DNA from 2 places in the Neobacillus sp. S1115 genome. Region 1 is predicted to be linked to the other one. Evidence: riboswitches for the same ligand, from Rfam matches in the RefSeq annotation. Region 1 holds a riboswitch; the other holds the start of a gene.
What was found. A riboswitch is a leader RNA that binds a small molecule or an ion and turns the genes downstream of it on or off. The one in region 1 is predicted to bind thiamine pyrophosphate.

Region 1 (4,218 bases):
TTTCTGCATCATCGATAGTGGCTGGCGGTTGGTCCAATTGCTGAAACCAAATCTTTAATTCGTCAATAAACTCATAAAAATGCCTTTCAAACCGTTCGGCACATTCTTCGCTTTCATCCTCTGAAGCTTTCTTCATCATTTCCCAATCTTCAAGGGCGACCTCTAATTTTTCATAAACATGCATTATCACGTAATCACTCCTCGGTTTTGAGTATACAGAAGAAAACCCTATAAGACAAAGGATTCGTCACTTGTTAAGACTATTGGTCTAATTCGTAATCTTCAAAACATATGAATGAATATAACGCAATAGAGGTGGGGTAATGAAAGCAGTTGTGTACACGAAGTACGGTACACCCGATGTTCTTAAACAGAAGAGGTAGAAAAACCTATACTTAACGATGATCTGGTACTGGTAAAGATTCACGCAGCATCTTTGAATTTTGGCAATCTAGTTCTTTTAAAAGGGTAACCGTTTTTAGCGCGTTTTTCCTTTGGACTATGAAAGCAAAAAACTCCATACCCGGAGAAAATCATTGAAAGTTCGGTCGCATTGAAAAGCAATATGTGACCGACTGCTCATTTAAACGAATATATTACACAAATAAAAAACACCGCATGGGCGGTGTAAATGGATTTTAATTCTTTTTAATAGGTAACGTAAGTTGAAAGGTAGTAACATGATTATCAGACATACATTCTATTTCACCGTGATGTTTCTCAACAATATTCTTACAAACGAATAAGCCGATACCTGTGCCTAGTTTCTTAGTAGTGAAGAAGGGTTCGAAAATTAAATGTACTGCTTCAGGATCGATAGTAGGGCCATTATTAGAAATACGAATCTTAATTTGGTGATCATCTATATTTGTTTGGATATCAATTTTCCGCAGATTTTCTTCTTCACACACAGCGTCAACTGCGTTTATTAAAAGATTGAGAAAAACTTGTTTTAACTCATTCCGATCGCCCGTGATACAAATATCAGCATCGATATTTGTATGAATTTGGACATTGCCATCGACGATGCTTGGATAGAGGAAATCAAGCACTTCTTCTATTAATAAATGGATGGTAATGTCTTCATTCTGGCTTTCTGCCAGCGTGTTCAGTTTTGATGTATGAAGGAACTGAGTAATTCTGAACTTAAGTTGATCTAATTCTTGGCTGACAACATCTAAATATGGTAGATTAGGATGCTCGTGCTTTAATAGTTTTATAAAGCCCATAACGGAAGTGAGCGGGTTGCGAAATTCATGAACAAAGCTAGAAGACATTTGTCCAAGAATCGCCAACCGGTCCTTATGTGTTTGGGAAATAAATAAATTTTGTTCTTGTAGTTTCTTATCTTTGATTTCGGTGTACTTAGAAACAGCATAGAAACAGAATAAATCGAACTGTTTATTGACCAAGTCAATCGTTGGCTGCAGCTCTTCTGGTATGAGTCCGGAAAGGTTTAAATATTTAATAATTATACTTCTACCCAGATTTACATTATAAACAAATTCCCCAATATTGACATTAGCCTCGACCCGTTCCAGGGCTACTTTGTGCGCCAATAATTTAACATCTTCATCAGAGAATCCCTTTAAAATTGAATTTGTTATGAGATGGTACATTAAATGACCGTTCTTTAATATTAGCTCTGGATTATCCCGGTAATAATGGATAATAATTTGCTCTTCCCAAAAATGTATAAACTTTTGTTCATTCTCAATTAGAAATTGGCCTACTTTTTTATCCATACACAGCCTGCTTTCCACTATATTAAAGTGATTATAGCATAAAAATTTGATGCATGGGGACGGTTCTCGTGCCTCAAAATAGGTGTATATAAGAAATATTTCAAAGCAATTTGATGAAATGTACGAGCAAATAAGGTTTGAAATGTTTGACTTTTTTGAATAAAATGTTACCATATATCCATATGAGGTAATCTTTTCAAATGAATATGAATCAAATCCGCTAGAGGTGCCTTTTTGAAAAGGCTGAGATTGAAGTGTGACTTCGGGACTCTATGAACCTGATCTGGTTAATGCCAGCGTAGGGAAGTGGACAACGGGATTTTTGGAGAGCAAAATTTTTATTTCTAAATTTCGGCCACTTTCTTACAAAAGGAAGTGGCTTTTTGTTTTGCCTGTTTTGCGCTTCCTTAGACCGGCGAAATCCATTCAAAGGGGGGGAGTTGTATTTTTACTAGTCTAAAAGAAAAAGAGTTGCATCTTATATCCAATGGTAAAATGTCGATCCATCAATTGGCTGAAATAGCGAAGGATATTCATCCATTTGTAACTGCGCTACACTTGCGGGAAAAACAAAAATCAGCAAAGGAACTTTTTCAAGCAGTCGAACTTTTAACAAATGAAAACGTCCCTCCATCAAAAATCGTGATTAACGATCGGGTAGATGTTGCAATCGTGGCAAAGGCCCTTGGTGTTCAATTAGCCTATCATAGTTTAGATACAGCCTGTGTAAAGGAGCATTTTCCTCAACTTAGGGTCGGGACTTCCATTCACTCCTATGAAGAAGGACAAAATGCAAAGGAGAATGGAGCTGATTTCGTTCTATACGGTCATGTCTTCCCTTCGCAATCAAAACCAGGAAAGACCCCAAAAGGGCTAGAAGAATTAACACGGCTGTCACAGCTGAACATTCCGGTGATTGCCATTGGCGGGATAACGCCGGAGAATATGGAAGAAGTCCTACAGGCAGGGGCAACGGGTATCGCTGTCATGTCAGGTGTTTTAGATGCTCGTGACCCCTTATTAGCCGTAAAGTCTTACATACATGCATTTAGAGATGGAGGTGAGAAATATGGATCATACATTTGATGTTGCCATAATTGGAGGTGGTGTTAATGGAGCCTCGATTGCCTATCAGTTATCAAAGCAAGGAAGAAAAGTCATCATTATTGAGAAAGAACAAATCGGCTGCCAAGCATCAAGTGCTGCCGCCGGAATGCTGGCTGCGCAAGCTGAACTTGAACATGACGGTCCATTATTTCAGTTGGCGATAAAAAGTCAATCAATGTTTTCGGCTCTCGCTAATGAATTATTGGAAACTACTGGTGTGGAAATCGAGTTTGTCAATAAAGGGATGTTAAAAATTGCAGAAACCGAAGACATAGCAGAAGAAGTAAAAAAACAGGTCACCTTTCAAAAGAAATGGGATCCAACCATAAAATGGCTGGATGCGAAGGAATTACGAGAAATGGAACCGTCACTTTCAACAAGCGTACCTGGAGCGATGTATCTCCCGAACGACGGGCATGTACAGCCTGCAAAGTTAACGCAGGCGTTCGCAAAAGCGGCGGTCCATTTTGGTGCTAAAATACTTGAAAACACCGAAGTGCTATCTTTTCTTTATCAAAACGGTCAGGTGATAGGGGTGCAAACCACGAACGGAACCATCCTTAGTGATAACTTTGTTGTTGCGGCCGGTGCTTGGGCGGCCCAATTAATCCGTGAATCTGGTTTAGAGATGAACATGTATCCTGTTAAAGGTGAATGCTTTTCCGTTAAAACAGAAAGGCCAATTATCAATAGAACCATTTTTTCAGATAAACGCTGCTATCTTGTACCAAAAAAGAATGGAGAAATTTATATTGGTGCGACCATGATTGAACATACATTCGATAAAAAGGTAACAGCAAAAGGGATTTCCACTTTGCTGGAAAGAGCAACCCAAATCATACCGCAAATTAAAGAGGCAGCGTGGGAGAGGGTGTGGGCTGGAATTAGGCCACAGACAGGTGATGGACTGCCTTACATTGGCGCGCATCCGAGGTGGAAAAATTTGTTTGTGGCAGCAGGGCATTTTCGCAATGGGATTCTACTTAGCCCGATTACAGGGAAACTAGTGGCTGAATTAATCGAAGGCAGACTGAAAGATGAGAATCTGCTATCAGCTTTCCGGCTCGACAGAAATATGTTGGTAGGAGGTAAACCATGAAGGTATTATTAAATGGCGAATGGACCCAATTATCAGACAGTATGGTATTTGTTTCAGATGTTCTTCAGCATTTTGAAATCCATGATAAAGTCGTTGTGGTCGAAGTAAACGGTGAAATTTTAACCAAGCTGGAACACCAAAGTACTAGATTAGCAGATAAAGATCGAATTGAAATAGTTCATTTTGTAGGAGGCGGTTGATATGTTAAAAATTGGTCCATTATCCTTCCAATCTCGTTTATTGCTTGGGACAGGGAAGTATCCAAGC
Region 2 (4,218 bases), 2.1 Mb from region 1:
ACCAGGCCTTTTTGCGAAAGAATGGTCAGGAGGAACGCATAAAGAATCCGGTGCTGCAGGCCAAGCTCCAGGCGCGAAAGCTAAACGGGTGGCTGCAAGAGCACCATTTTCCAAACGTTCCAATCCATTATCTTTTTGTAAACAGTAATGAAAAAACATTGATTACAGCGGAGCACGGGAATGAAGAGATTCTTCGGAATGTATGTAATAGTGAATTTTTAATAGAAAAAATAGAACAAATTAAAGAATTTCAAAAGATAGATAAGCTAGGCTCCAAGGATTTAAAAAAGGTAAATAAATTACTTCTATCGAAGCACACTCCCGATAATCCCGATATATTAAAGCAATTCCACCTGTCTCCTAAAGAAATCCCCACTGGTGTGAAGTGCCCCGATTGCCGCTTTTTGCCGATGACTTATCATTCCGGAACCTGGTGGTGCCCAAAGTGTAACGCCAAATCGAAAACTGCCCATATTCCAGCCATCAACGATTATTTCCTTTTAATAAAACCGACTATCACAAATTCTGAGCTAAGAGAGTTTCTCCATATAGATTCGATAAGAGTGGCCAGCCATTTTCTAACGACCGCAGATTTCCCCCATAGTGGTACATTTAAAGACCGTGTTTACCATCATCCCGTATTGCAATAAAAAAACCACCGCCAACCAGCAGTGGTTTTAAGAAACAGACCGAACGCGGCCGAGCAGCTTCGCCAGCCCCGCAAATTTACCCTTATACAGCGCACCACGAATAAAATAGTAGCAGACGCTGATGCCGAGGAAGTCCTTAAATAGGTCAAATAGCGACGCGGAGCGGTATGGATAGAACGATTGGTGGATTTCGTCACTGATGCCGTAGAAGGCCGCAAACAGGGCACAAGCCAAGTTCCAGCCTGGCGTAAAACTGAAACCGGCGACAGCATTGCTGCGCAGGTCAGCGTTACCGCGTCTAAACGTCAAACATGCGAGGACTAGTAATACATATAAAATCGCAAACTCTATTAAATGCAATGATTCTTTAATAGTGTGGTCAATCGTCGAATCGGGCAGGCGCACGAAGTGGTCCGACGGCAGGCTCGATTGAATGAAGATGGCTGCCATGTAAAGCACGGGCAGGACCCGCAGCACCCATTTTAACACGTTCATGAAACAATTCCCCCTAAAAATTTTTCAAAAAGATGCATAAAAACGCAGGCAATTACAAAAAATAAAATTTTTTTCAGACTAGTGTATATAATTCTAGTTATCTGTTCAGAATGATTGCTGAGGTGATGAAAATGAGAGAGGAAGAAAACAAACGATCTTCTCAAAGTTCCAGCGTAAAACGCTTTTTCAAGAAGCGTTGGGTATTTCCAGCCATCTATATCGCAAGTGCAGCAATCATTTTAACAGGTGTTCTTTGGTACCAGTCCAGCGCAGGAGACTCAGACAAATACGATTACAAGTCTACTGATATTACTGGCAAAAAGACCAACCCGCCTGCAGTTGAAGTTAACTCGGCTTTAGAAAACGTCAAAATGCCGGTGAAGGATGCAGCAACAGCTGTCATCAAGACAAAGTTCTATGATTTCAGTGCGAAAGCTGAAGACCAGGAAGCCGCATTAGTATTCTACGAGAACACATACAACCCGAATACTGGTGTCGACATCACCATGAAGGACGGCGAAACGTTTGATGTATTAGCATCACTCAGCGGAACTGTCACTCGTGTTGAAGAAGACGCGGTGCTTGGAAATGTCATCGAAATTGAACACGACAAAGGTATTGTAACACAATATCAGTCCGTGAAAGACATTAAAGTTGAAGTTGGCGACAAGGTGAAACAGGGAGATGTTCTTGCCAAGGCTGGGCAAAGCATGTTCAATGAAAAAGCTGGAACACACGTCCATTTTGAAATTCGTAAAGATGGCGTCGCGGTTAACCCTAGTAAGTATATCGACAAACCGGTAAGTTCTTTACAAGAAGCGACTCCTTCAAACAGCAAGGAATCCATGCAAACTCCTAGCGAAAAAAAGCAGCAGGAGTTGGAGGATCCAGCTGGCTCCGACGACCAGTCTTCCGATAAGGAAACAGACGACGGCAGCACTAAAGAAGACGAGTCCACTAACTCAAAAGAAAAGACAAATTCATAATATTGAAAGTATAAGGGGAAGGGGAGTACTTCCTCTTTTTTTTGCGTTTTTTTCAAAAAAAAGAATCTGGTTCGCCTGCCAGATTCCGCAAAAAAATAGGACCCGGCCGATTGCCGGATCCAACACGATATATTAAAAGGGGGGGTTATGAAAAAGTGTGACTGAGATTGTCCTTTTCACACTTTTATCTTACCCTCCAGATATGAACAAACTATGAACAAAAGGTGAAAGTTTGAAAAACAGTTATGAGAATTATCTGTTCCGATAACCACAAAGTTTACCAAAAAGCTTTCCATTTCCAAAAATTTCTGATATATTTTGACTGTAAGATTATAACTTAATATTGTTTGAAATGCTCTACTGGGGGGGTCCGATGGCTCGGACTGAGAGAAGAATGCATAAATTCTTTGACCCTTTGAACCTGATCTGGATTATACCAGCGTAGGGAAGTAGTATCAAAGGTGTCCGTGGTTTAATTTGGGTACCGCTACTTTTGGATGAAAAAATCAGGTTCTGTGCAAACAGAACCTTTTTGTATTGTCCTCCATTACTTTCCAGTAATGAACTGCGCTGTAACTCCCAGGGTGCAAAATCAAACCATTTTGAAGGAGGAAGTTACATGCAGAAGCAAGTGGAAGGGAACATCGAGTTAAAATCACAATTCACTGGAAGTAAAAAGGTATATGTCGAAGGGGCAAGACCCGATCTTAAGGTTCCGATGAGAGAAATTCAACTTACTCGAACCGTTGCTGCTTTTGGAGAAGAAGAAAATGAGCCTGTTCGGGTCTATGATACGAGCGGCCCCTACACTGATTCGAATTATCAGGTCGATATTCAAAGCGGACTTCCAGCATTGCGCAAGGATTGGATTCTCGAGCGGAATGATGTGGAGGCATATGTTGGAAGAGAAATAAAGGCCAAGGATAACGGATTCCATGAAGGGGACGAACGTGCAAACCTTGAATGGTATCCCAATGTAAATAAAACACCCCTTAAAGCTAAAACAGGAAAAAATGTCACCCAGATGCATTATGCCAAAAAAGGCATGATTACCCCTGAAATGGAGTACATAGCCATTCGTGAACATAGGGACCCGGAATTTGTCCGTGCAGAAGTTGCCAGCGGGAGAGCGATTATCCCAGCCAATATCAATCACCCGGAAAGCGAACCGATGATTATTGGACGAAACTTTCATGTGAAAATTAATGCAAATATCGGGAATTCGGCCGTTACCTCCTCTATAGAGCAAGAGGTTGAAAAAATGACGTGGGCAACTCGCTGGGGCGCCGATACCATCATGGATTTATCGACCGGAAAAAATATCCACACAACGAGAGAATGGATCATTCGCAATTCTCCCGTACCAGTCGGAACGGTCCCAATCTATCAGGCACTTGAGAAGGTAAATGGGATTGCCGAGAATTTAACATGGGAAATATACCGCGATACGTTAATTGAACAGGCGGAACAAGGGGTCGACTATTTTACAATCCATGCCGGCGTTTTGCTGCGATATATTCCTTTAACGGCAAAACGGACAACAGGCATTGTATCCCGCGGCGGCTCGATTTTGGCGCAATGGTGCTTGGCTCATCATAAGGAAAATTTCCTCTATACTCATTTTGAAGAAATATGTGAAATCCTGAAACAATATGATATCTCTGTTTCTCTTGGAGACGGGCTCCGTCCAGGCAGTATTGCTGATGCAAATGATGAAGCACAATTCGCAGAGCTTGAAACGCTGGGGGAATTAACGGAGATTGCCTGGAAACATGATGTGCAGGTGATGATTGAAGGGCCAGGTCATGTACCGATGCATATGATCAAAGAGAACGTCGATAAGCAAATGGAAATTTGTAAAGAAGCGCCATTTTATACGTTAGGACCTTTAACCACCGATATCGCACCAGGATATGATCATATTACTTCAGCTATCGGAGCGGCGATGATCGGCTGGTTTGGAACAGCGATGCTCTGTTATGTGACACCCAAAGAGCATCTAGGCTTACCGAACAAAGATGATGTCCGGGAAGGAGTCATTGCTTATAAAATTGCCGCTCATGCCGCTGATTTGGCCAAAGGGCACC

Region 2: linked by a shared signal. The riboswitch ahead of thiC (phosphomethylpyrimidine synthase ThiC) and the one ahead of tenI (thiazole tautomerase TenI) in region 1 are both predicted to bind thiamine pyrophosphate.

Annotation. Positions count from the first base shown of each region.
Region 1 is NZ_AP038275.1:3,959,632-3,963,849, reverse strand. It holds gene ACZ5B7_RS19135 (hypothetical protein) at 1-184, opposite strand, end outside; gene ACZ5B7_RS19130 (histidine kinase N-terminal domain-containing protein) at 639-1,745, opposite strand; TPP riboswitch at 1,958-2,067, shown strand; gene tenI (thiazole tautomerase TenI) at 2,217-2,831, shown strand; gene thiO (glycine oxidase ThiO) at 2,815-3,951, shown strand; gene thiS (sulfur carrier protein ThiS) at 3,948-4,151, shown strand; gene ACZ5B7_RS19110 (thiazole synthase) at 4,153-4,218, shown strand, end outside.
Region 2 is NZ_AP038275.1:6,013,681-6,017,898, reverse strand. It holds gene ACZ5B7_RS29205 (nuclease-related domain-containing protein) at 1-650, shown strand, start outside; gene ACZ5B7_RS29200 (VanZ family protein) at 678-1,145, opposite strand; gene ACZ5B7_RS29195 (peptidoglycan DD-metalloendopeptidase family protein) at 1,277-2,131, shown strand; TPP riboswitch at 2,484-2,596, shown strand; gene thiC (phosphomethylpyrimidine synthase ThiC) at 2,751-4,218, shown strand, end outside.